One region of the Shewanella sp. CAL98-MNA-CIBAN-0140 genome, then DNA from elsewhere that is predicted to be linked to it. Evidence: predicted binding sites of a transcription regulator. Region 1 holds the regulator's gene; each other region holds the start of a gene.

Evidence for each region. The regulator sigma-54, encoded in region 1, starts transcription at its own class of promoters, with help from an activator protein. The targets are predictions, from matches to a motif close to GTTGGCACGNNNNTNGNNT.
Region 2: a site for sigma-54 is predicted at 5,673-5,691, ahead of flgF (flagellar basal-body rod protein FlgF). Genes of this name have one in related genera too.
Region 3: a site for sigma-54 is predicted at 5,768-5,786, ahead of AAEY93_RS19340 (TorF family putative porin). Genes of this name have one in related genera too.

The regions. Positions count from the first base shown of each region.
Region 1 is NZ_JBEOPI010000005.1:69,693-77,502, forward strand. Features, by position in the region: gene AAEY93_RS04145 (transposase) at 816-1,067, opposite strand; gene AAEY93_RS04150 (hypothetical protein) at 1,087-1,239, opposite strand; gene mgtE (magnesium transporter) at 1,762-3,126, opposite strand; gene AAEY93_RS04160 (HPr family phosphocarrier protein) at 3,592-3,867, opposite strand; gene rapZ (RNase adapter RapZ) at 3,884-4,750, opposite strand; gene ptsN (PTS IIA-like nitrogen regulatory protein PtsN) at 4,747-5,190, opposite strand; gene hpf (ribosome hibernation promoting factor) at 5,193-5,480, opposite strand; gene AAEY93_RS04180 (RNA polymerase factor sigma-54) at 5,506-6,990, opposite strand; gene lptB (LPS export ABC transporter ATP-binding protein) at 7,133-7,810, opposite strand, start outside.
Region 2 is NZ_JBEOPI010000007.1:19,739-27,548, forward strand. Features, by position in the region: gene flgK (flagellar hook-associated protein FlgK) at 1-1,077, opposite strand, end outside; gene flgJ (flagellar assembly peptidoglycan hydrolase FlgJ) at 1,077-2,261, opposite strand; gene AAEY93_RS05225 (flagellar basal body P-ring protein FlgI) at 2,279-3,385, opposite strand; gene flgH (flagellar basal body L-ring protein FlgH) at 3,396-4,070, opposite strand; gene flgG (flagellar basal-body rod protein FlgG) at 4,080-4,868, opposite strand; gene flgF (flagellar basal-body rod protein FlgF) at 4,884-5,624, opposite strand; gene flgE (flagellar hook protein FlgE) at 5,890-7,266, opposite strand; gene flgD (flagellar hook assembly protein FlgD) at 7,327-7,810, opposite strand, start outside.
Region 3 is NZ_JBEOPI010000055.1:6,874-14,683, forward strand. Features, by position in the region: gene AAEY93_RS19315 (alanine/glycine:cation symporter family protein) at 1-1,173, shown strand, start outside; gene AAEY93_RS19320 (hypothetical protein) at 1,294-1,692, shown strand; gene AAEY93_RS19325 (flavohemoglobin expression-modulating QEGLA motif protein) at 1,820-3,172, opposite strand; gene AAEY93_RS19330 (PDC sensor domain-containing protein) at 3,408-4,385, shown strand; gene AAEY93_RS19335 (PA3496 family putative envelope integrity protein) at 4,478-4,654, opposite strand; gene AAEY93_RS19340 (TorF family putative porin) at 5,000-5,686, opposite strand; gene AAEY93_RS19345 (HU family DNA-binding protein) at 6,075-6,347, opposite strand; gene AAEY93_RS19350 (response regulator) at 6,505-7,302, opposite strand; gene AAEY93_RS19355 (hypothetical protein) at 7,441-7,810, opposite strand, start outside.

The sequences.
Region 1 (7,810 bases):
ATTAGTGAGACGATCACTGATGGACACCGAGCCATAACGGCTATATTTCGGTTAAGCTGTTTTATGCATGAGCAGAGAATGAATTCGATTGGTATTACTCCGACTAAGGTTAACTTATGAGTATGAAAAAGCCCCAATGCATCCTTTGCATTGGGGCTTTTGTTTGCATAGTTTATTTATATTTATATTATTATTTATGCTGCGGTGGTATCACCACCCTAACGCAATCATTGAGTATCAATTGAAGCTTTAGGGCGTTGCTCAAGCTCATTATTATTATTTGGCTTTGAGCTATCAGCCAAAGGCTGAAATAAAAATGACGTTATTGGCTATTACATCTGGGGAACCAATAACGCCTGAACTGTCAATAAAGCGGCAAGGATGCAAGTATTTTGCGCTTATTATTAGAATGTTTGTTGCTCTGTTATCAACTTGCTGGGGGACGAGTTGCTAACACTATCAAACATCCTTGCCAAAACGGTTTTGATATTTAGCTCTGTTAATGGTGACAATCGCGCCGTCAATGGCTAAAGCTAAAACACCTTAATAAAAATGACGTTATTGGCTATTACATCTGGGGAACCAATAACGCCTTAACTGTTATGTTAGCCGGCTTCCTTAACGACTAACGGTGGAGCAATAAAGCGGCAAGGATGCAAGTATTTTGCGCTTATTATTAGAATGTTTGTTGCTTTGTTTTCAACTTGCTGGGGGACGAGTTGCTAACACTATCAAACATCCTTGCCAAAACGGTTAACTGAATTTCCAGTCATTATGGCTTAAGATAGTTTAAACGCTATCTCAAGCGTATATGCTTAGCTTGCCATCGTATGTAACTGTTGACTTAGCTGAGTGATTTTTTGTTGTAAATGGGCTATTTCTGACACGATAGCGCTTTTGCTTCTCATTTGGCGAAGATCATTACTTCTTACCCATTGGTAAACGGTTTTAGCTGATACACCGTATTGCTTTGCTACATCAGACAATAATCTGTTATGGTTTTTGACTTCATCAATTACTTGTCTTTGTAATTCCACTGGATACTGTCTCGTATTTGACATATTCATCAAATAACCTCCTGCTGATTTATTTATGTTTGCCTGAGCGAGTTTCAACATCATCCCACTGGCTGCAACCGAGATGCGCTAAGAAAAAAATATTTTGTCGGCATTGTTGAACGATATTATTGAGCATGATACTGACCGATTTAATCTGACGACTTAAGTTAATTTTCTTCATCGCTATCTCCTACAACTACAATGGAATGCTTTACAATAAAACTACCTCTTAGTGGGTATGAGTTGTTATATGGAAACTTTGTGCCAACGTTGTAGGAAAATTTAATCTGTTATTTATCAAGTATTTAATATTTTATTGTCAATGGGTTATTACTTACCTATTGGTTAGTTTGGTGCAATTGCACTAAATTGGTGAAAGATGCTATGGCGATTATTTATCGCTGAAGTGGTCGATGCTGCACAGTATGGATGACCAATATGGCAGCAAAAGGTCATCTTAATGACAAGATGAGCAAGGCGTTATAGTCGAATGAGTTATTCCGAGTGGATGGTTTAAAAAATCATACAAGGAGTGGGTTTGATGATATGGCTTTAATGGACGTCATCTTGGTAAGTGATCCGGGCGTGAAGACGCATGTTAAACAGGCTAGCGATGTATGGCGGGGGCAAAGTCGTCCGGGGAATTGCGCTAGAGTTTGCAATTTCACTGGACGACATGGTGTGCACCAATCAAATGAATGAGCTAGTGGATTAAGAACAATGTGGCTAGGCCTAAAAATGCAAATAAGCCAACCACATCTGTCACCGTGGTTAATACCATGCCACCGGCTAATGCTGGGTCAATATTTAACTTTTTTAACATTATTGGAATAGTGGCGCCAGCAAAGCCTGCAACCGTCATATTAATCAGCATAGCACAACCAATTAACCCTCCTAACGCGATGTCATCTTTCCACAGCCATACTGCAAAAAATACCAATATAGACCACATTAAGCCGTTTAATAATCCAATGCTGAGTTCTTTACCAATCAACCAACGTGAGTTACTTTGGCCAATATGCCCAAGTGCAATACCACGGATCACCAGTGCTAAGGTTTGATTACCGGCAACCCCGCCCATACTCGGAACTATGGTCATTAAAATCGCGATGGTGGCAAATTGCTCTAAGGTGCCTTCGAACATGTTACTGACAGACGAGGCAAGTAACGCAGCAAATAAGTTAATCGTTAACCACAGGGAGCGTCTTAGCGTACTTTTTAGCACTGGGCCAAAGGTATCCTCATCATCATCCATCCCTGCCATCCCCATCATTGAATGCTCGGCATCTTCGCGGATCACATCGATAATGTCATCGATGGTGATCCGGCCAAGCAATTTTGCTTGGCTGTCGACGACTGGGGCGGATAGCCAATCGAGTCGTTCAAATTTTTGGGCTACATCTTTATCAGACATCTCAACCGGAATACTTTCTAACTCTGTGTCCATAATGCTTCGGACGGTTACGCTTGGATCGCAGGTTAATAAATCGACTAATCTTACTCCGCCTAAAACATGATCTTGACGGTCAACAACATATAAGGTGTCGGTAGTATCGGGTAAGTTTCCCCGTTGACGTAAATAACGTAATACCACTTCGATATTGACATCGGGTCGTAAGGTGACGGTATCGGTGTTCATGATACTGCCTGCCGTATCATCAGGATAGCGCAGTGCTTGTTCTACTCTATCCCTGTCCTGGCTGCGCATTGACTTAAGTACTTTCTTGTAAACACCATCGGGTAAGCTGCGAAGAATATAGGCGAGATCATCTGTGTCCATACCTATTGTGGCCTGGGCGAGCTTTTCTGGTGTCATGCTGCTAATGAGTGAATCTTTAAGCTCTTCACCTAATTCGTCAAGAATTTCACCCGCATATTGTTGGTCAATGAGTTGCCATAACACTTGTCGATTTTTGGGCGGTGATGATTCGAGAATTAGGGCGACATCGTTAGGTGACATGGTGTGCAACATGTTACGAGCATGAACAAACAAACCACTGTCTAGCGCTTGAACGAGTTGATTGAGGCGTTGTTCGGTTATCTCATTATCTAGGTACTCTTTACCCATATATCTACTTCCTATTCATCATACTTATATCATAAAGTATGTAATCATTCTGGGCTGCTCAGGTTTTTCTGTTTAAGGCGTATTGGTGCAATAATCGTTGTCTGCTTGTAAGACAATGTAACGCCGAAATGGGATACTTGAGTCGTTTCCTCTGGACGAAATTATGCATGGTCTACGCTGCTATACATCATATTGACGGACGACTGCACGGATGCAGAGTCATACTGGATCCGTTGCTGAAAGCGGCGATATCTGTATTATGTTAAACGCTAAACTCCCGCAGAGTGAACTGATACTTAATCAGATGGGTATCAACTGCGTGAGATAAACCTAAGGGCTAATATTATCGAGGGACTGATGTCTACCGTTGAGCATCAATGTCGTGACAGTTTGGTTAGGCCACGTGTAATAAGAATAATAGTGGATTAAAAAGTGAGTGACTCGCGAATCGTACTCTTCACTGATTTAGCAAGATTCATCAAATTTAGCATTAATCAGATCACACACTGCATTTAATGCTACTTCGGCATCTGGACCCTTTGCGGTCACGGTGATCATTTTCCCTATTCCACTTTCAAGCATTAACAACCCAAGCACACTTGCGGCACTGGCGTTTTTTTCGCCCTGAGTTAAGGTGATGTTCGCGTCAAAATCGGCGGCTAATACCGCGAGTTTTGTTGCTGCACGGGCATGTAATCCTAATTTGTTGGAAATGGTAACTTGGCGTTCAAGTTTGATCATTCATGCAATCCTATGCTCACTTAGCGGTGAGTTCACTTATACTTAATTCTCTGTGGCGAGCATTAACAGTGTGTTTACTGCCTTGCCTAAATCGTTTTGCTAATTGGTCTGCAATATATACCGAACGATGCTGGCCACCCGTACAACCAATCGCGATAGTCAGGTAACTGCGATTGTTACGTTCTAGGTGTGGCATCCAGGTTTCAAATAGGTTTTCAATTTGCCAAATGAACTTGTTGACCAATGGCTGACGCCCTAAAAATTCTTGTACGGGTTCGTCTAATCCTGTCAATGGGCGCAATTCTATTTCCCAGTGTGGATTGGGCAAAAAGCGTACATCAAACATAAAATCCGCTTCAGTCGGCATGCCGTGCTTAAAGCCAAAAGACTCAAAGTTAATGACCAATTCTTTATCGACACTGCCTAGTAGTATTTGCCTAACTTGGTCGCTTAACTCGTAGATATTTAGCGCCGAAGTGTCAATGTAATGGTCAACAATTTTTGCGGTAGGCTCAAGTAAACGGCCTTCTAATTTGATCGCTTCTTGCAGTGAAATATGATTTTTAGATAACGGGTGCAATCGGCGTGTTTCGCTGTAGCGTTTAAGTAACACTTTATCATTGGAATTTAGAAAGAAGCTGATAATTTCAGTGTCATGTTCAAGTAGGGCTAATTGGTCTTGAAGCACTTTGCCTTGTTCAGCAATGTTGCGGACATCAACACTAATCGCAACTAAATCATTACTGCCCTTGAGCTGAGCGAGTAATGTGCCAATGAGGGGTAGAGGCAAATTATCGACACAATAATATCCTAGGTCTTCTAATACTCTTAAGGCAACGGATTTCCCTGAACCTGAACGTCCCGATACTATGACAAGTTTCATGCAGTTATAACCCGATAAAGTTCTGTTGCGTTGTGGCTTTTGCGAAGCTGTTTCAATATTTGCTTATCGCTGAGCTTTTTAGCCATACTCGATAACGTGCCTAAATGTTGTTGGCACTGGTCTGCAGGTACTAACAAAGCAAATAAAATATCCACGGGCTGCTTATCAATTGCATCAAAGGCAATGGCTTCTTCACATTTAACAAATATCGCGATGGGGTGATCGATGGTCGTTAATCGACCATGAGGTATCGCAATGCCATTTCCTATACCTGTGCTACCCATTTTTTCTCTCGCTAATAGGCTTTCAAAAACCTCTTGCGAAGACAGGGTTGGATACTGGGCAGCGACTAAATTGCTGATGAGTTCCAGTACTTTTTTCTTACTGCCCGGTGTGGCACAGGTAGTGCATTCCGGCTGCAGAATGGTACAAAGTTCCATCGTTAGTGTTTTGTATACTTCTCTTTGTGTTTAATTACCTGACGGTCGAGTTTATCGATCAGGGCGTCTATTGCAGCATACATATCAGTATTTTCTGACATAGCAAAAATCTCTGCGCCATTAACGTGGATTTTGGCTTCTGCTTTTTGTTGTAATTTGTCTACATGGAGTACAACGTGTACATTATGGATCTGATCGAAGTGTCGTTCAAGCTTTGAAAATTTACCATTAACATACTCACGTAAAGATTCAGTTATTTCGACATGACGTCCAGTCAGATTTATATCCATAGAAAATCCTCCACAACCTTGTAGGTTATAAACTCTTACGTTGGTTTGAGGGCGGGATTAGCATTGCTTCTCGGTATTTTGCAATCGTACGACGAGCAACGTTTATGCCTTGTTCTGCCAGAAGTTGAGCCATTTTACTGTCACTCAATGGTTTTTTCTGGTTTTCTGCGGCAACCAGCTTTTTGATAAAAGCACGAATTGCTGTTGATGAGCATTCCCCGCCATCGTCAGTGCTGACATGGCTAGAGAAGAAGTACTTTAGTTCAAATAGTCCACGTGGGGTGTGCATATATTTTTGTGTGGTGACTCGTGAAATTGTCGATTCATGCATTTCTACTGCTTCAGCAATATCATTTAGCACCATAGGTTTCATGGCTTCTTCACCGTATTCAAAGAAGCCTTGCTGAAATTGCACAATGCAATTTGCCACTTTGAGTAGAGTATCATTGCGGCTTTCGATACTTTTAATAAACCATTTAGCCTCTTGCAAATGGCCTCGAATAAATTGACTGTCAGACTGATTTTTACTGCTTCTAGCCATGGCGGCGTATTGCTGATTAACGCCAATTTTGGGCATATTGTCTGGGTTTAACTCTACAACCCAACGGCCATTTTTCTTTAGTACCGTGACATCGGGAATAACGAATTCGTCATCGGTGGCGGTGATCAATAAGCCTGGACGAGGATTGAGTGATTGGATTAGGGTGATGGCGTCACGTAACTCATTTTCTTTTAGCTTAGTTTTGCGCATCAATAATCTAAAATCACGCCCAGCAATTAAGGTTAAATAGTCTTTGATTAGCAAACGGGCATTATCGATATGGGGTGTGGTGTTAGAGAATTGCGCTAATTGGATCAATAAACATTCACTTAAATCACGTGCAGCAACACCAACGGGATCAAAGTGTTGAATTCGTTTTAATACAGCTTCAACTTCATCTAACTCAACATTTTCGTCACCCATGGCTTCGAGAATATCGTCGGTACTTTGGGTTAAATAACCGCGTTCATCCACGGCGTCGATGATCGCTGTGGCAATGGCAAGATCGGTCTCTGAAAATGGAGTGAGATTTTTCTGCCATTCTAAATGTTCATACAGACCTTCGGTGGTTTCACCTTGAAACGGCATGTCATCATCGCGCATGCTAGCACTACCTGAACCTGACATCGGCGAGGCGGTGTACACTTCATCCCATGTAGTATCCATGGCTAAATCATCCATGGTTTCTTTGGTCATAGATTCTGCTGTGTCGACTGTTGAGGTGTCTTTTTCAATATTGACAATGCTGTTGTCACTGAAGTCTGTATCAGCTTGGTCGCGATTTTCTTTTACGGGGTCTTTTGCTTCAGAAAACTCATCTTCTATTTCAAGTAATGGATTTGAATCCAATGCTTGTTGGATTTCTTGCTGTAGCTCCAATGACGATAATTGCAGTAAGCGAATGGCTTGCTGCAATTGTGGGGTCATGGTTAAGTGTTGACCCATTTTAAGTTGGAGTGACGCTTTCATTTACCGCTTATCCCTAGATGATTTCCATAAAAGTGACAATTTATAAAACTGTAATGGATTGTCACGTACATCAATGATGTTTAACGCTGTTTAGATATCGTTCAATCAAATGAGTTAGATAGACTAAAGGCCCGTAAAGTAACTATAGCTTGAATTGTTCACCTAAGTACACCGCCCGAACTTGTTGATTGCTCAATACCTCATCAGGTGTGCCTTCGGCAATTAAATTACCTTGGCTGACGATATAAGCTCGCTCACAGACATCTAACGTTTCACGTACGTTATGGTCGGTAATTAATACTCCTAGACCTCGGCTTTTAAGTTGTTGAATGATTTTTTTTATGTCGATGACAGAAATCGGATCAACACCAGCAAAGGGCTCATCGAGTAGAATAAATTTTGGATTGGCGGCTAAAGCGCGCGCAATTTCAACACGACGACGTTCACCACCCGATAACGACATGCCTAGGCTGTCTCGAATATGGGTAATATGGAACTCTTCTAATAGATGCTCAAGCTGTTCAATACGTTGGTTTGTACTGAGTTCTTTGCGGGTTTGCAACACGGCCATAATGTTGTCATACACTGTGAGTTTACGGAAAATACTGGCTTCTTGTGGTAAGTAACCAATGCCTTTGCGAGCTCGCAGATGCATTGGATCGTCAGTGAGATCGTCATCATCAATTAAAATTCGACCCTTATCACTTTTCACTAGGCCGACAACCATATAAAAGGTGGTTGTTTTACCTGCACCATTGGGGCCTAAAAGCCCAACAATTTGGCCTGTTTTAACCGTTAAACTGACATCTTTAACAACTTG
Region 2 (7,810 bases), on a different contig from region 1:
ACCCGATAATGCGCCAACATCATCAATGTTGACTGACATTGCAGCATCACCGGTATTGGTTGAAAACGCCCCTACTCGGCCTAATGCCATTAACGGATCGTTAATATCAGCAAAAATGTTACTGCCAACCTCACCATTTAAATCAATTCCTTTTGATTGCATGCCATTAAAGGTGTCTGCCACCCCAAGTGCTAATTGGCCAAGTTCAGTACTGGCGGGTATTAAGGTGTCGTCCCGAAAAGAAAATAATGCGCCTAATTGGCCGCCCAATTTAGACGGGTCGACATTAAGGGTTTTATCGCCAATGGAGGCATTAATGCGCGGCTCATTAGGATAAGGGTCGCCGGCACTCACGCCCATCGACATTGACACTTCACCCGACACCAACATCATTGAGCCGCCAAGCATAATGGACTTGGCACCTGTGTCTAACGGGATCACATTGACCTGAGCATATTCGCTCAGTTCTAGAATGAGAGCACCTTGCTTATCTAGCACTTGGCTGTCTTGATCTTGAGATTTCATCAACTCTACATTGAGGCTACCTAGCTCTTTACCAATCTCATTAATACGAGTAGTAATAGCTTCAATTTGGCTATTGGTTTGTTTCACCTGGCCATCAAGTTGTGATTGCATTTGATTTAGGCCATTGGCCAACTGCTGCGCCGAACTAAGGCTGCTACTGCGAATACCAAGATCGCTGGGTAAATCGGCGACACTATTAATGCTGGCAAAAAAGTTGTTCAAATTTTCGGGCACCATTTTGCCCACTTGAGCATAAATTTGGTCTAATTCGCTTAACTTACTGTAAGAGGTTTCAGCCGCGCTCATACTAGTTTGGCCAATCCGTAACTCACGTGCAGCAAATTCGTTATAAACACGTTTAACATCGGACACATACGTGCCGGTGCCATAAAAATTATTGCCCAAGTGTTGAGATTGTGATGACGCCTGAGTGGCAACTTGCCTGTTATAACCTTCAGTATTAGCATTAGCGATGTTATTACTGGTGACGCCTAATTGTGCTTGAGATGCTTGAATACCTGTGCGAGCGATATTGAGTAAGTCAATCGACATTATTGAGTCTCCACAGGTAATACAGATTTAAGGCCTTCTTTTACCGACTTCATCACATTGATGACTTTATCGGCATATTGAGGGTCGGTGGCGTAGCCGGCTTTTTGCAACGCTTTAATAAATTGAGTCGGCTCAGCGGCCACTTTGCGCGCATCTTGATAACGATCGCCTTGGCTAATAAACGACACAAAGTCATTAAAGCTCTGCTCAAGGTTGTCATACATTCTGAAATCCGCTTTTTGTTGCACCGCAATGCCCTTTTCAAATTCCAATGTATTGACTGAGGTTTTCTCACCTTGCCAACGTTTGTCTGCTTTGATATTAAATAAGTTATGACTCATGGTGCCGTCGTTACGACGTACCACTTTTTGGCCCCAACCCGTTTCTAACGCGGATTGAGCAATTAACACTTCTGCAGAGGTGCCCAACGATTTAGCCGCTTTTTCAGCGTGGGGATATAACACTGAGATAAAATGCTCAGGGCTGGTAAATTGACTCACCATAATGCCTTTATCTTTTGGCACAGTAACATCTGCCTGCGGCAAACCTTTGCCTGCTTGCGCTGCTTGACTGGCTAATTGTTCACCGCGTAACACACTCGCTAATTGCTCACTGCCTAACACACTGGATAACGGTTTAGCCTCTAACGCACTAGAAAGCTGGGCCGACATTGGCTGCATAGATTGTGCGTTATCTATAACAGAATGGGCAATAACAGAATGACTGAGAATAGAATGCGATGCTGCTATTTGATCTTTTGGCGCAATAGCATCAAGGGTGTCGTTATCTAATACCGTTGGCGGCGCTGCAAACATACTCGGATTAACTTTATAATCGCTATTGCCACGCAATACCGATGCTGGCGTAACGGCGCTATCTTCAGGGTCTAGTTGCTGCATCATCATCTCTGCGAGCCCTAACATGCCTTTATTTGATAGATCGACCGACATTTGCTCATCGCGCATTTTTTCAAAAAACGCGGTGGTTTCACTGTTCATTGGACTGTCTGACTTAAACGCGGCATTGGCATCTCGCATGCTTTTCATTAGCATTTGAATAAAAATACCTTCAAATTGCTTAGCCGCTTCTTTAAGTGCCCCCTTCTCGTCTTTCTGGGCCTGGACGCGAAGTGAATCTAGTCCTCCTAGATCCAAAAAGTTCGATGAAGCTGACAACTTATCCATAGTCATTCCGACAATTATTAGATGATGATGAGTTCACCATGCAAAGCGCCTGCCATTTTTAACGCTTCGAGTATGGCAAGGACATCAGATGGGGCTGCGCCCACTAAATTCACGGCTCTGACAAGTTCATCAAGTGTGGTGCCTGGGTTAAACATAAACATGCGACGATCTTTTTCTGACACATCAATCGTACTGTTAGCGGTAACAACCGTATCGCCGCCCGCTAATGCGTTAGGTTGTGACACTTGAGTGGCTTCGGCAATGGTGACGGTTAATCCGCCGTGGGTCACCGCGGCTGGTAATAACTTAACGTTTTGGCCAACCACTATGGTGCCAGTACGTGAGTTAACAATCACTTTGGCAGATTCTTCTGCCGGTATAACGTCGATGTTTTCTAATACCGATAAAAATGACACTCGCTGTGATGCATCCCGTGGCGCACTCACTTGAATAGAGGTGGCATCAATGGCCTTGGCCATATCGGGGCCGAGTAAATTATTAATCGCATCTGCGGTGCGTTTAGCGGTAGAAAAATCAGCACGACGTAAATTGAAGGTAAGGTAATCACCGCTGGCAAAGGGACTCACCACACTGCGCTCGACAATGGCGCCACTGGGAATGCGGCCGACCGTTGGGGTATTTTGGATAACCAATGAGCCATCAAGCCCTTCAGCGCTAAAACCACTGACAATTAAGCTGCCCTGAGCAATGGCGTAGACATTATCATCCACCCCTTTTAAGAAGGTTTGTAATAAGGTGCCACCACGTAAACTTTTTGCTTGGCCTAAACTGGACACGGTAATGTCAAGTTTTTGACCCGGTTTGATAAAGGCTGGCATTTCTGCATGCACCGCAACGACGGCGATGTTTTTTGAGCTAGCACGAACCGAATCAGGTAAATTGATGCCGAAGTTTTTCAGCATGGTGCTAAACGTTTGTTCGGTATAACGGGTACTTTCCCCCGTACCAGGCAAACCGACCACCAGCCCATAACCGACTAATTGGTTACTTCGCACCCCTTGAATACTGGCGATGTCTTTAATCCGCTCTGCATGTGCAGAGGCGGTTAACATCAATATCGACGCTACTAACGATACAGTCGCAACAATCAGTTTAGTTTTCATCCATTACTCCTTAAAAAGGCCACCACTCACTCATAAAGAATGAACTCAGCCAACCGACTTTTTGGGCATCAGCAAACGTACCTGTGCCGCTATACTGAATGCGAGCGTTAGCCACTCGTGTCGAATCGATAGTATTATCTGGGTTAATGTCTTCGCTGCGGATCATCCCTGTGATGCGAATAAACTCATCACCGTTATTGATCGAAATCCATTTTTCGCCACGGATCACTAAGTTGCCGTTACTGAGCACCTGAATGACATTGGCTGAAATACTGCCATTTAAACTGTTTGATTGGTCAGCATCAGACTCGCGCTTGGTATTCATGCTGTCGCCGTAACCCAAATCAATTGGGACGCCGCTTATGGAAATGTTTTTGCCGCCGGCATATATTGGTTCAACGCTTAAATCAGTGTCTTTTTTGATTTCGTTATTGGCGCTTTTCGATGCTTGGGTTGATTCTTTTAAGGTCACCGTAATAATGTCACCGACGCGATGAGCACGAATATCGGAATACAAGCTTGATGCTTGGCTATCAAGATAAATAGATCCCGTTGCCGCCACTTGTGTCGGTATCGTATCTGGGTATACCGGCGCATAAAATGGGTCATCTTCAATGGGTTTCTTGGGCGTAGAACTACAGCCAATTAATAACACCACTGACGCTAACGCAATGTATTTAATCATCTTAACGCCTTAGAGATTCTGATTAATATAAGACAGCATTTGATCAACCGCCGAGATCACTTTGGAGTTCATCTCGTAAATACGTTGTCCTTGAATAAGGTTGACCAATTCCTCAGTCACATTGACGTTAGAGGTTTCCAGTGCCCCTTGGCGAATAGAACCTAAACCGTCTTGGGATGCCGTACCTTGGATTGGCGTGCCACTGGCACCCGTTTCGGTATACAAGTTTTGTCCTAAGGGATCTAAACCTGACGGATTAATAAAATCGGTCATGGTTAATTGGCCAATCACCTGACTAGCAGCAGTACCTGGGGTTTGCACAGACACTTCACCCGATGCGGATACGGTAATACTGGAGGAATCATCGGGAATAGTGATCGGCGGCTGCACCACATAGCCTGAACCTGGGGTAACAATCTGACCGGTATCATCCAAGCTAAACTGACCATTACGGGTATAAGCAGCAGTACCATCTGGCATTTGCACTTCAAAAAAGCCTGAACCTTCAATCATTAAATCTAATGAGTTATCGGTGGTGAGCATGTTGCCTTGGGTAAACATTTTTTGGGTAGCAACCACCTTAGTACCGGCACCAATATTTAAGCCATTGGGTAACTTGCTGTTGTCTGAGCTAATGCCACCGGCTTGATTAACGGTTTGATAAAGTAGGTCTTCAAATACCGCACGGCTTTTCTTAAATCCGACAGTACTGGCGTTAGCCACGTTATTAGAAATAACCGCAATGTTGGTTTGCTGGGCATCTACACCTGTTTTACTTATCCATAACGCTGGATGCATAATAATTACTCCTAACTAGATTCTCATCAAAGAAGCTGACGCCTTATCAATTTCTTCAGCGTTCTTCATCATTTTGACTTGCATTTCATATCGACGTTGAATATCGATCATGGCGACCATTTCTTGCACTGAATTGACATTACTGCCTTCAACTGCGCCACTGACAACTTCAACCCCGGGGTCCTTTGGCGCATCGCCACCGGCAATAAGGCGGAACAAACCATCTTCGCCGCGCATCATGTTCTCGTTACCAGGATTAACTAATTTAATCCTCGCCACTTCTTCGACCACTTCGGCCGTCGCCCCTTGAGGCCTAACTGAAATAATACCGTTGGCCGAAATTTCTACTTTCTCAATTGGGATAGGCAACACAATAGGACCGGAATTGCCCATCACTGGACGATTGCTGCTATTTAACAGCAAACCGGTACTGTCAAATTTCAAACTGCCTGCACGGGTGTAAGCTTCTGAACCGTCAGCCGCTTGTACGGCAACCCAGCCATCACCTTTAACTGCGATATCAAGGTCGCGACCTGTGGTTTGAATGGGACCGCCGTTAAAGTTACTGCCGGGGCTTTCCATCATCGCAAATACTCGCGTAGGCAAGCCTTCACCAAAGGCCTGCATTGAACGGGCTTGGACCATGTCAGCTTTAAATCCATCAGTATTGGCGTTGGCAAGATTGTTAGCACTTACTGCTAAGGCATTCATACCTTGCTTTGCGCCACTCATGGCAATATAAAGAAATTTGTCCATTTGTTGCTCCGTCAAACTTTCTGCAAAAACAATTTATATACACAGAATAAGCAAGCATCATGCCAATGAGTTTTAAGGCGGATTATGGAGATGTAATAGATTGAATCAGTTAAGAATTAACATTAACGAATAACTCATGAGTGTCAAAAAAGCATCAAAAAACACCAGGGGATAATAACGAGGACTAATAATGAGGGCGAATAATGAAGGGATAAAGGCAAGGTGTTGCCGTAAACGGCAACACCTATCATGACGCGTGGTTAACTTAGCGGATCTGTAATATGGTTTGGTTTAAGGTATTGTTCACTTCAAGGGTACGCGAGTTAGCTTGGAAGTTACGCTGGGCCGAGATTAAATCCACCAGCTCGGTGGTTAACTCAACGTTTGACTGTTCAAGCGCAGAAGATTTTATACTACCAAATGTACCACTATTGGCCTCTCCCGCTAATGCTGCACCTGAATCGATACTGGCTTTCCAAGACGTATTCCCCACTTGGGTGAGTCCTTGCTCATTGGCAAAACGCACCAAGGCTACTCGCGATAACGGCACCGTTGAGCCATTACTGTAGCTTGCGGTCACTAAACCATCAGCGCCAATACCTACGTTAGTCAATCGGCCAACGGTAATACCATCTTGGGTTAATTTAGTCACTTCAAACGGAGAAGCATACTGGGTTGGATTATCAAACTTTATATTAAGAGTTTGAGTACCATCGGCCCCAGGGCCTAAAGCATTTGCACCCGCAGTGCCTAATGGCTCCGTGGTAATCGGATCTGGGTTACTGCCTATATTAGCACCTACTGAGTTAAAGGTAAGCACTGCACCCGACCATGTTCCTCCTAGTCCATCGGGATCAGCAGCTTCTGCCAATGCACTACCATCTTTGGTGCCATCATCATCAGTATCTGTTTCATAACTGCCAGCAACAGTCGTGTCAACAGGCTTTCCATCGACAGCATAAAAGGCCACCCAATTACTTTCGCCAGTATATGAACCCTGCTCAGGCTTAATAAAGTAACTGGTCATAATATGTGACTCACCTAGCGAATCATAAATCGTCACCGAGGTGGAATTATTAAAGGTGTCAGAATCTTTAGGATTAAACTTAGCTGGATCTAATGCATTCTCTCCCACATTAAGATTCATCTGTATTTCAACGTTTGACGATTTTACTGGGCTACCCGCTGTATCTGGGATCTCAATAGGTTTGGTGGTGGTTAAGCTCACCGACGTTGAATTACCATCTGCATCAACGGGAAAACCTTGTAAAAAGTTACCTGCTGAGTCAACCATGTAATTGCCTGAATCAACTTTGAATGCACCGGCACGGGTAAATGACTGATCTTTAGTCTCTAATTCTGACGAGGTAACAAAGAAACCCCCACCACTTATCGCCATATCTAGCGAGTTACTGGTAAATTGCAAGCTACCTTGATGAAACTGTTGCGCAACTTGTGAGGTGGTGGCACCGCCGCCCACTGCGGTTTTACCGTTGGAAAAAATAGAATTAGCATACACGTCAGCAAACTCTGCTCGAGACTCTTTAAAGCCAATAGTATTCACGTTCGCGATGTTATTCGCTGTTGTATTTAAGTCTTTTTGCGCGGCAGCAATACCACTCAGTGCGATATTAAATGACATGTTTCACCTCTCACAATTAATTCATTTATGATGACAGCCAACTGTTTGTTGATGGCCGTATTATGTTTCAGATACTGCGAGTACGTCAGATAACTTAATTCCACCTACTCCACGCAAATTCAAAATAGCGCCTGTCGCCACAGTGCCCAATGACACACTGGTAACATGGGCATAAGTCGATACGGCTAAATCTTCCGACGTTCCGTCCACTTTACCGCTAGCCTTAATGGCGTAATTACCGGCTTCTGCGGGTTGGCCATCTGAATCTAAACCATCCCACGTCACATCAACATTGCCGCCTTTACTGCCATCAATATTAAAGCTCTTAATCAGCTGACCCGACTCATCTTCAATTCTGACCGAAATAGATTCGATGGTTGATGGCGTACTGATCACCCCTTTAATTTCCGAGTTTTCAGTAGAAATAGCCCCAGTATCAGAAGGAATAAGCACTTTACGGCCCACTAAACCAGAAGCTTGCAATGCTTGGCTAGAACTCATCACAGTATTGAGGTTAAGAATTTCATCATTAAGATTTGAAATA
Region 3 (7,810 bases), on a different contig from region 1:
GTTAGCCCGTTTAACGCGTTAATGACGTCTTTATCTGCGACCATCGGAACCGGTAATATTGCCGGTGTGGCCACGGCCATTTTTATTGGTGGTCCAGGGGCATTATTTTGGATGTGGTGTACAGCGCTTGTCGGGATGGCGACCAAGTTTTCGGAAGCGGTACTGGCGGTGAAATTTCGTGAGACAGACGCTAATGGTAACCACGTTGGCGGTCCGATGTACTACATTAAAAATGGCTTAGGCAGTAAGTGGGCTTGGTTAGGTACTGCATTTGCCATTTTTGGATCTATTGCTGGTTTTGGTATTGGTAATACCGTACAAGCTAACTCTGTTGCCGATGCCATGAGCAGCAACTTTGGCGTACCTAATTGGGTCACAGGCGTGGTGTTGATGGTGCTGGTTGGTGCGGTGTTAATGGGCGGTATTAAGCGCATTGCTGAAGTGGCCGGTAAGCTGGTGCCCTTGATGACAGTGTTTTATATCACCGCGGGTTTAGCGGTATTGATTGTGAATGCTGATCAAGTACCGGCGGCATTTTTATTAATTATACACAGTGCGTTTAATCCAGTCGCGGCTCAAGGTGGTTTTGCGGGGGCGGCTGTGTGGGCTGCGATCCGTTTTGGTGTGGCTCGAGGCGTGTTTTCAAATGAGGCAGGCTTGGGTAGTGCGCCAATTGCTCATGCCGCTGCACAAACCAATAACCCAGTAAAGCAAGGCTTAGTGGCGATGTTAGGCACCTTTATTGACACGCTTATTGTGTGTTCAATTACCGGTTTGGCAATTATAGTCTCTGGTGCGTGGACCTCTGGTGAAAACGGCGCGGCATTGACTTCACTTGCTTTTTCTCATGCATTGCCCATGGGTAATTACATTGTGGCAATCGCATTGGCTGTGTTTGCTTTTACCACTATTCTAGGGTGGAGTTTTTACAGCGAAAAGTGTGTTCAGTACCTTTTAGGTGATAAAGCGATAAAACCATTTCGTCTTCTTTGGACCTTAGTTGTGCCATTAGGCGCCGTCAGCTCATTAGAGTTTATTTGGCTACTAGCCGATACATTGAATGCGATGATGGCGATCCCCAACTTAATTGCGCTAGTGTTATTAAGCCCGGTCGTGTTTGGCTTAACCCGTGAGTATTTTATTAAGCAACGTGGATTAAAAGCCAAAGCCTAGATGTTGAAAATAGTTCGGCAAAATAGCTGCGCTATCTAGTTCGTTAATCTAGTTTAACAATAGTGACTATGAGCATGTTCATCAGCACATTGATGAGTATGCTTTTTAAAAAGGATTTTTATGAGGCAGATTGTTTTTACGGTATCAAGTGCTGCAATGTTGATCGCGGTGCTAGTGTCGGGTTGCTCTAACCTGTCACTGCGAACCAATGCGGGTACACTTGCTTTAGGCAACGCTACGATAGCAGGGGTTGATACCTATACCTCTACAGAAATATCCAGGTTCAAAGCGCAGTTTCTTGGCGATGTGACCACTTCATATTGTGAAATTTCATCGAATCCTGAGAAGTTAGATGATCTCCCAAGTACGTCTTCAATGATTAAGTCACTCAAATTACAAGTGACCCAACGAGGCGGTAATGCCATTGTGTTGAAGCAATGCGGCAAAGTTAATTACCCATCTTGTGCTGTTTATTTAGAGTGTAACGGCGAGGCGTATGTCATCGACCGTGGTTTTTAGCGCGATGAGTTTTTAACGTTTATTACAGCCATGCAATAGGCGTTAGTTCAACCTTTACTAAGTGCTCTTTGTTTAACAGGCTAAGTGCGACTATGTCACATTTAGCCTGTTAGATTTCCAGTGTGGTTTATTCGAAGTTGTTGTCAAACTCTGAATCTTCAAATAAGTCGACCGCGGAGGTTGGCGTAACATTTTTGAATTGGCGGGCAAAATGACGCTGGACCCCTTTTAAATCGATGTTGCCAATACCCGAGGAAAAACCAAACCAAGCATAAAGGCCACTAATATCTGCAAACATACGCGGTAAATATTTCGGTTGAGCAATAATGCCTTCTTGGTAGGCCTGATACAGTACCGGAATATCTTCGATGGCGAGTTTACCTAAAAATAGCATTGGGATTAACTCAGGTAATCCGGTGCTAATCGCACTTCGAATAAAGTTAATGTTTTCAACATAACCGCGCACATAAGAAATATCTTTGGTGAAAAAACTACCGCCGCTGACCATGCCACCACGAAACACCCGTTGAGTAACCCGATAGCTGTCTTTTGAGCTTAGATTAAGGTTTCTAAAGTAGCGATAGACCTCAATAAAGTCAGCTCCTTGTTCAGCCATGTCGACGGCGGATACGCGGTCACTGATACGCCGAGCACGTCCAGGATTTGAGCTAAGCGTTAGCATCTCCATTAATACTGCTAAACCTTCTTGCGACGCTGTCACACGTGGCGAGCCGACACTGAGCCAAGTTGCATGGGGTTGAGCGCGACCGTTAAGTGTGGTGCCCACATGAACCCAGCCTTCATGTACCTCATATACATTAAGATCCGACTCACTAAACATGGCGCGAGTGTTCAGCTTTACGGTATCGCCACCCACCGACGCATCAGACACAATACCATCACTCAATTGAACGTGAATCTCGTCGTCGTGAAAATACTTTACTAAGCGTTCGCTCAATACATTTACCGCTTCTGGGGCGGTAACAATCTTAGGATGACGGCTACTCATGTGGCGCGCGGCTGGCAACGAAAAGATATGGCTTAAGCGATCGCCAAGTTGGCGTAAAGTGTGACGATCGCCATGTAACTTGTGGCTCGCACTGCCGTATAGCTCTTGGCTAAGTTTACCAAACATGGGGTTTCCACGATTGTGGAGCATGTCTATCACGATCCGATATTGATCAATGTTTGCCAGTAGAATTTTAGCTAATTTATCGCGTTTACCTAAACCACGCTCAACGGCACTTTTTAAGCCTTGCAGGTCGGTTTGGGTTTGATCTGCATTAAATGCCAGAGGAATAGACTGATAGAAATCATTGCTGACATTGGGCAACGTTTTACTTTGTTTCGCTAAAAAATCATCTTCAATTTGTCTTGGCCATTTTATCGAGTCTAAAATTTTAATGGGTGCTTGGATGCGAATCAATTCATCAGAAAAACGACGAATATCTTGTTGATAACGCAATAAAGAGTCAGACATTGTCTTTTCCTAATCTAGATAAGGTTGTAAGCAGTATTAGCACCCATATTAGCAGATGTTGATCACAAAACGGCAATGATAAAAGACAGCATATTCAGCACTGTTTTAGTGCAATTTATCACTGTATTTCGCCTTTTCTCGCTGATAGTTTTTTTAAGTGTCTGAAAATAATAGTTTATTATTTATGGCATTAAAACTGCTTTGTCTAAAGTAATCATAATTAAAAGGAATATTTATGGCAGCGATGAGCTATTTAAGTGTGATTGAGCGTTATCATGAATATGAAAATTTGGTACACGAATTATTAGAGTCTATTTTGATCGGTGTGGGAGATATTAATTTATTCGAACAACCCATATCGGCTAAAATTTTTGAAGATATGGCAATAAGCTATCCCTTCGTGGATCTTATCTATTTACTTGATAAAAAAGGGATACAAATGTGTCCTAATATCAGCGTCATTAATCAGCAAGTTAAGTTAATGACCTGCGGTCATCATGCTGATCGAAGTCAGCGACCTTATTTTACTCAATTAGCTGCCATCGACACAGTCCATATTACCCGGCCCTATTTATCTAATTCCGGTGCGGGATTGTGTTTGTCGGCATCGCAAATGATTAAATCGACCTCTGGGCAAGTGGTTATTGTGGTTATTGATGTTAACTTAACACGATTGATCGAGTTTATGATGGGTGACAGCGCTAGGCGCAAAATTTCGCCCTTTTTTAAAAGTATTTATACTGCGATTGTACTGTGCCTTTTTGTATTGGTTAGTGTACTCATGTGGACAGTGATCCGTGATATTTACACGTTATTTAGTCAAATATCTGCAACTCATGACCCGCTAGAGCCTTTTGGTATTATCATTTTTCTTACGTTGGCATTAGCGATTTTTGATTTGGGTAAAACCATTTTAGAAGAAGAGGTGCTGATGCATAAAGATATCTTCCGCCACAGCTCCACCCGAAGAACGATTACTCGATTTATTTCAACCATTCTGATTGCGATTTCAATTGAAGCCTTATTGACCATGTTTAAAGCGTCTCTGGGAGAACAACAATATATTGAGCCGGCAATTTTAATGATGTTGGCGGTGGTGGGATTATTGGTGGGCTTGGGTATATATGTGTATTTAGGCGCAAAAGCTGAGTTGTTGCTCACGCAAACACAAGTTGGTAAACATACGCGCAGGATACAGGCTAATAATGAATAAGGTCTTACGAGTGCATTAAGATTGCTACTCACTGACTTAGTTACTCATTTAAATAGACAGGGATAAACGATACGAGCGTTTATCCCTATTTTTTAGAAGAAGTCGTCATCGCCAATTGCTTTACGTAATTGAGCTTGTTCGAGGAAATCTTCTAATCTTCGTTTTACTTGGCGTTTATGTTGTAATGCTTCAGCGGATTTAACGTTTCTAGGCGTTGTCATCGCGTCCATCTCTGTGTCATCAGGCACTCTTTCAGTAAGATTAGCCATAACAAAAACCTCAGGTTGAATAAAAGCGTGGTATTAATTCAATGAGCATTTTCTAACTAAAAAAACGTAAATAGGGAAGTAAAATATTTTTCCTCAATTGGACAGCTATTTTTACCTTTCTCTCTGAGCTTAGCAGTAAATGTATTTCTTGCTAGTAAAATATATAACCTTGTAGGTGCAGTGTATTTATCGCTAAATATTTTTGATGTTGTGATGTGATGTTGTGATGTGATGTTGTGATGTCCTGAGATAATGACTCCAGATCAATACAGATAAAAAAACGCCACCTTTCAAGTAGGTGGCGTCGATATACGCAAAAAAGTGAGTGTGGGAGAGTGTTACTCGTTATAGCGTAAACCCGTACGAGTAGCCTAGAACTACTTTTGCATCATTGTCTGGTAAGTCAGTGTCAGACGCCATAAACGATACTGTACCGATATCGGTTTCAGCACTTAATGTGACGTTGTAATCTGCATAAGTGTCACCGAATAAATCTTCAACCACATCGCCTTGTGAATAACCGTAGTGGAATGCGACGCTGAGTTTTTCTGTTAACGGAAAACTGGCATTGGCTTGAATATAGTTCCAGTCAGTTTCGTCATCTGCACCTGACACACCATTATCAGCATTGATCACTTGAGAATAGCCGACATCTAACCATTTCCAACCTAATACCAGAGAGACTTCACCAAAGTCAATGCTGCCACCGGCATCTGGATAGGCATAATAAAGGTAGCTGATGTCGTAAGTTAGGTCTTCAGTAAAGTTACCACCATAACCGCCGTAAAGATCTAACTCGTAGCTGGTTTCATCACCGAAATCGACATTAGATGCCCAAGTACCAGCATAAAATCCAGAGTCATGAGCATAGTCAATGCCACCTTGAATGGCTGCTTCATTATTGGTTTGCGTGGTGCCACGCCATAAATAGTTTGATGTTGCGCCAATATTGCCAGTGACTTCAGCAAGGGCAGAGCCGCTTAGTAATAAGCCAGTTGATAATGCAATTGCTTGATATAGTGATTTTTTCATCTTCATCCCTTAACGTTTTATTATCACAGAGGCATTTATTTTTATTAAATGAACTCAATGTTGGTTTATCTGAAGATTAAATAGCGAATCGCGTGCCAACTCTGTTTTTTTAAATTAATCATAAACTTATATATTTATGGATCATTTTGTTGCATCTTTGTTGCGGCTTAATGATGCAGGGTTGCACTTTTTTTGTGCAACAATACCTTGAGGTGTAGCTATTTGCTTATGTTGTGTAGGTTCGTTTTTTTCTCGATACGATAGGGTTAAGGATGGGATCTTTTATAGTGTGTAGCTCAGGCTCTCGCAGATAATCAACCTTGGGAAATGAGCAATAAAAAACCTCCATTGAGGAGGCTTCTATCAAAAAAAGTACTACACGTAAAAATTAATTAACGCTGTCTTTTAAGGTTTTGCCAGCTTTAAACTTAGGTACTGTAGCGGCTGCAATTTGAATTTCTTTACCCGTTTGTGGGTTACGGCCAGTACGAGCAGCACGTTGAGTGGTTTCAAAAGAGCCAAAACCAACAATAGAAATCTTGTCACCATTTTTCATCGCTTCAGTAACCGCTTGTTCGAAAGATTTTAGAGCGCGGCCAGCTTCAGCTTTAGTTAACTCAGCATTTTCAGCAATTTTTGCAATTAATTCACTTTTGTTCATATTGATATTCTCTGCTTTCCATAGAAGTGATTTTGTAAAACATTATTAACATGCCACAAGCTATGCTGGTTTAAAAGCACTTTATCCCATAAATTCAGTATCTGTAATAGTTTTAAAGCAAATTATGTTGAAATAATGGCTTTATTTACGCTGTCAGTTACTCATCCAGTAGTTGGTAAAGTATTTTCTTGACTAACTTTGGTTCAAAAGGCTTATCACATAAGGCGTTAACTCCTGCACTAAAGACATTACTTAAGTGAGTTTCATTGGCTTCAGACGATACCATTAGGATCGGGATATGTGATTGATGACTTTGATTGCGGATATATTGGGTTAATGCCAGTCCGTCTACTGAGGGCATGTTGTAGTCGGTTATCACTAAATCATACATATTATCTTGCATTAGGCTGATGGCTTGTTCACCGTCGACCGCTTCGGTGATCAGTTGCATCCCTAAGTTGCCTATGGTGCGTTTGATGACATTGCGCGCCATACGGCTATCGTCGACCACTAACACCCTGATGTTATGCACATCAAAATGGCTTAAATCTAGCTCGTCGTGGCTAAGTAAATCAATGGTTGAATTAAGCGCCGTCGCTAAATGTTCGGCATTAAATGGCTTAGGCAAAATAGCGACAACGCCTGACTGCCTAAATATGTCGAGTTGTTCACGTCGACACTCACTGGAAACGAGCATAAATTGAATGTCATTTAATGCTGGGGTGCTGTTGATGTACTGCAGTAGTTCAGTTGCTTCACCATCGACAAAATGCAGCGCGCTAGCAATTAGGTCGGGTTTATGGCGTTGGATAATCTCTTTGGCTTCGGTAATCGTTGCGGCAGTTTGAATACTGGTCACACCCTCTTGCTGAAGACGAGTAATAATAATTTTGCGTTGAGTCTCTGAAGGTTCAAGTAATAGGATGGATAACTCACTCGGGGATAAACTGGTCATATTTTACGTTCCAAAAATATATTTATTATTATATTTATTATTATTCTAATGTAGCATTTATGGGTAATTTATACCCTCAAAATACTTTAAGGATGACAATCAAACCTGAGTAATATCGTCTTATATTTATGTTTGTATTTACTTTTTAATAAGATAGTCTCGAGTCACATTCGACAGCCCTACCCACCATTGAAATACCACTAGGCTCAACAGTAATAACCATAGAGGGATCAGTGGAATGTTATAACCTTGAAAGACAAGTTTTACGTCATCAGGGGTGATTTGATAGGCAATCACCGCTGTCGTTGTCATGGCGGCAAGCCCGAGTGTTTGTAAGCTGACATAGCTGAGTAACAATATCTTTGTCCATGCCGCACGTTGCACTATACCGATTAACATCGGGATCACGCCCAGTGTTAATAAATCAAATGCTTGAAAGGTTATCGCCCGCCAAATTGCAATAAGGGTGAGTACAACATACAGTGAGATGAGGAGCATGACTCTAATT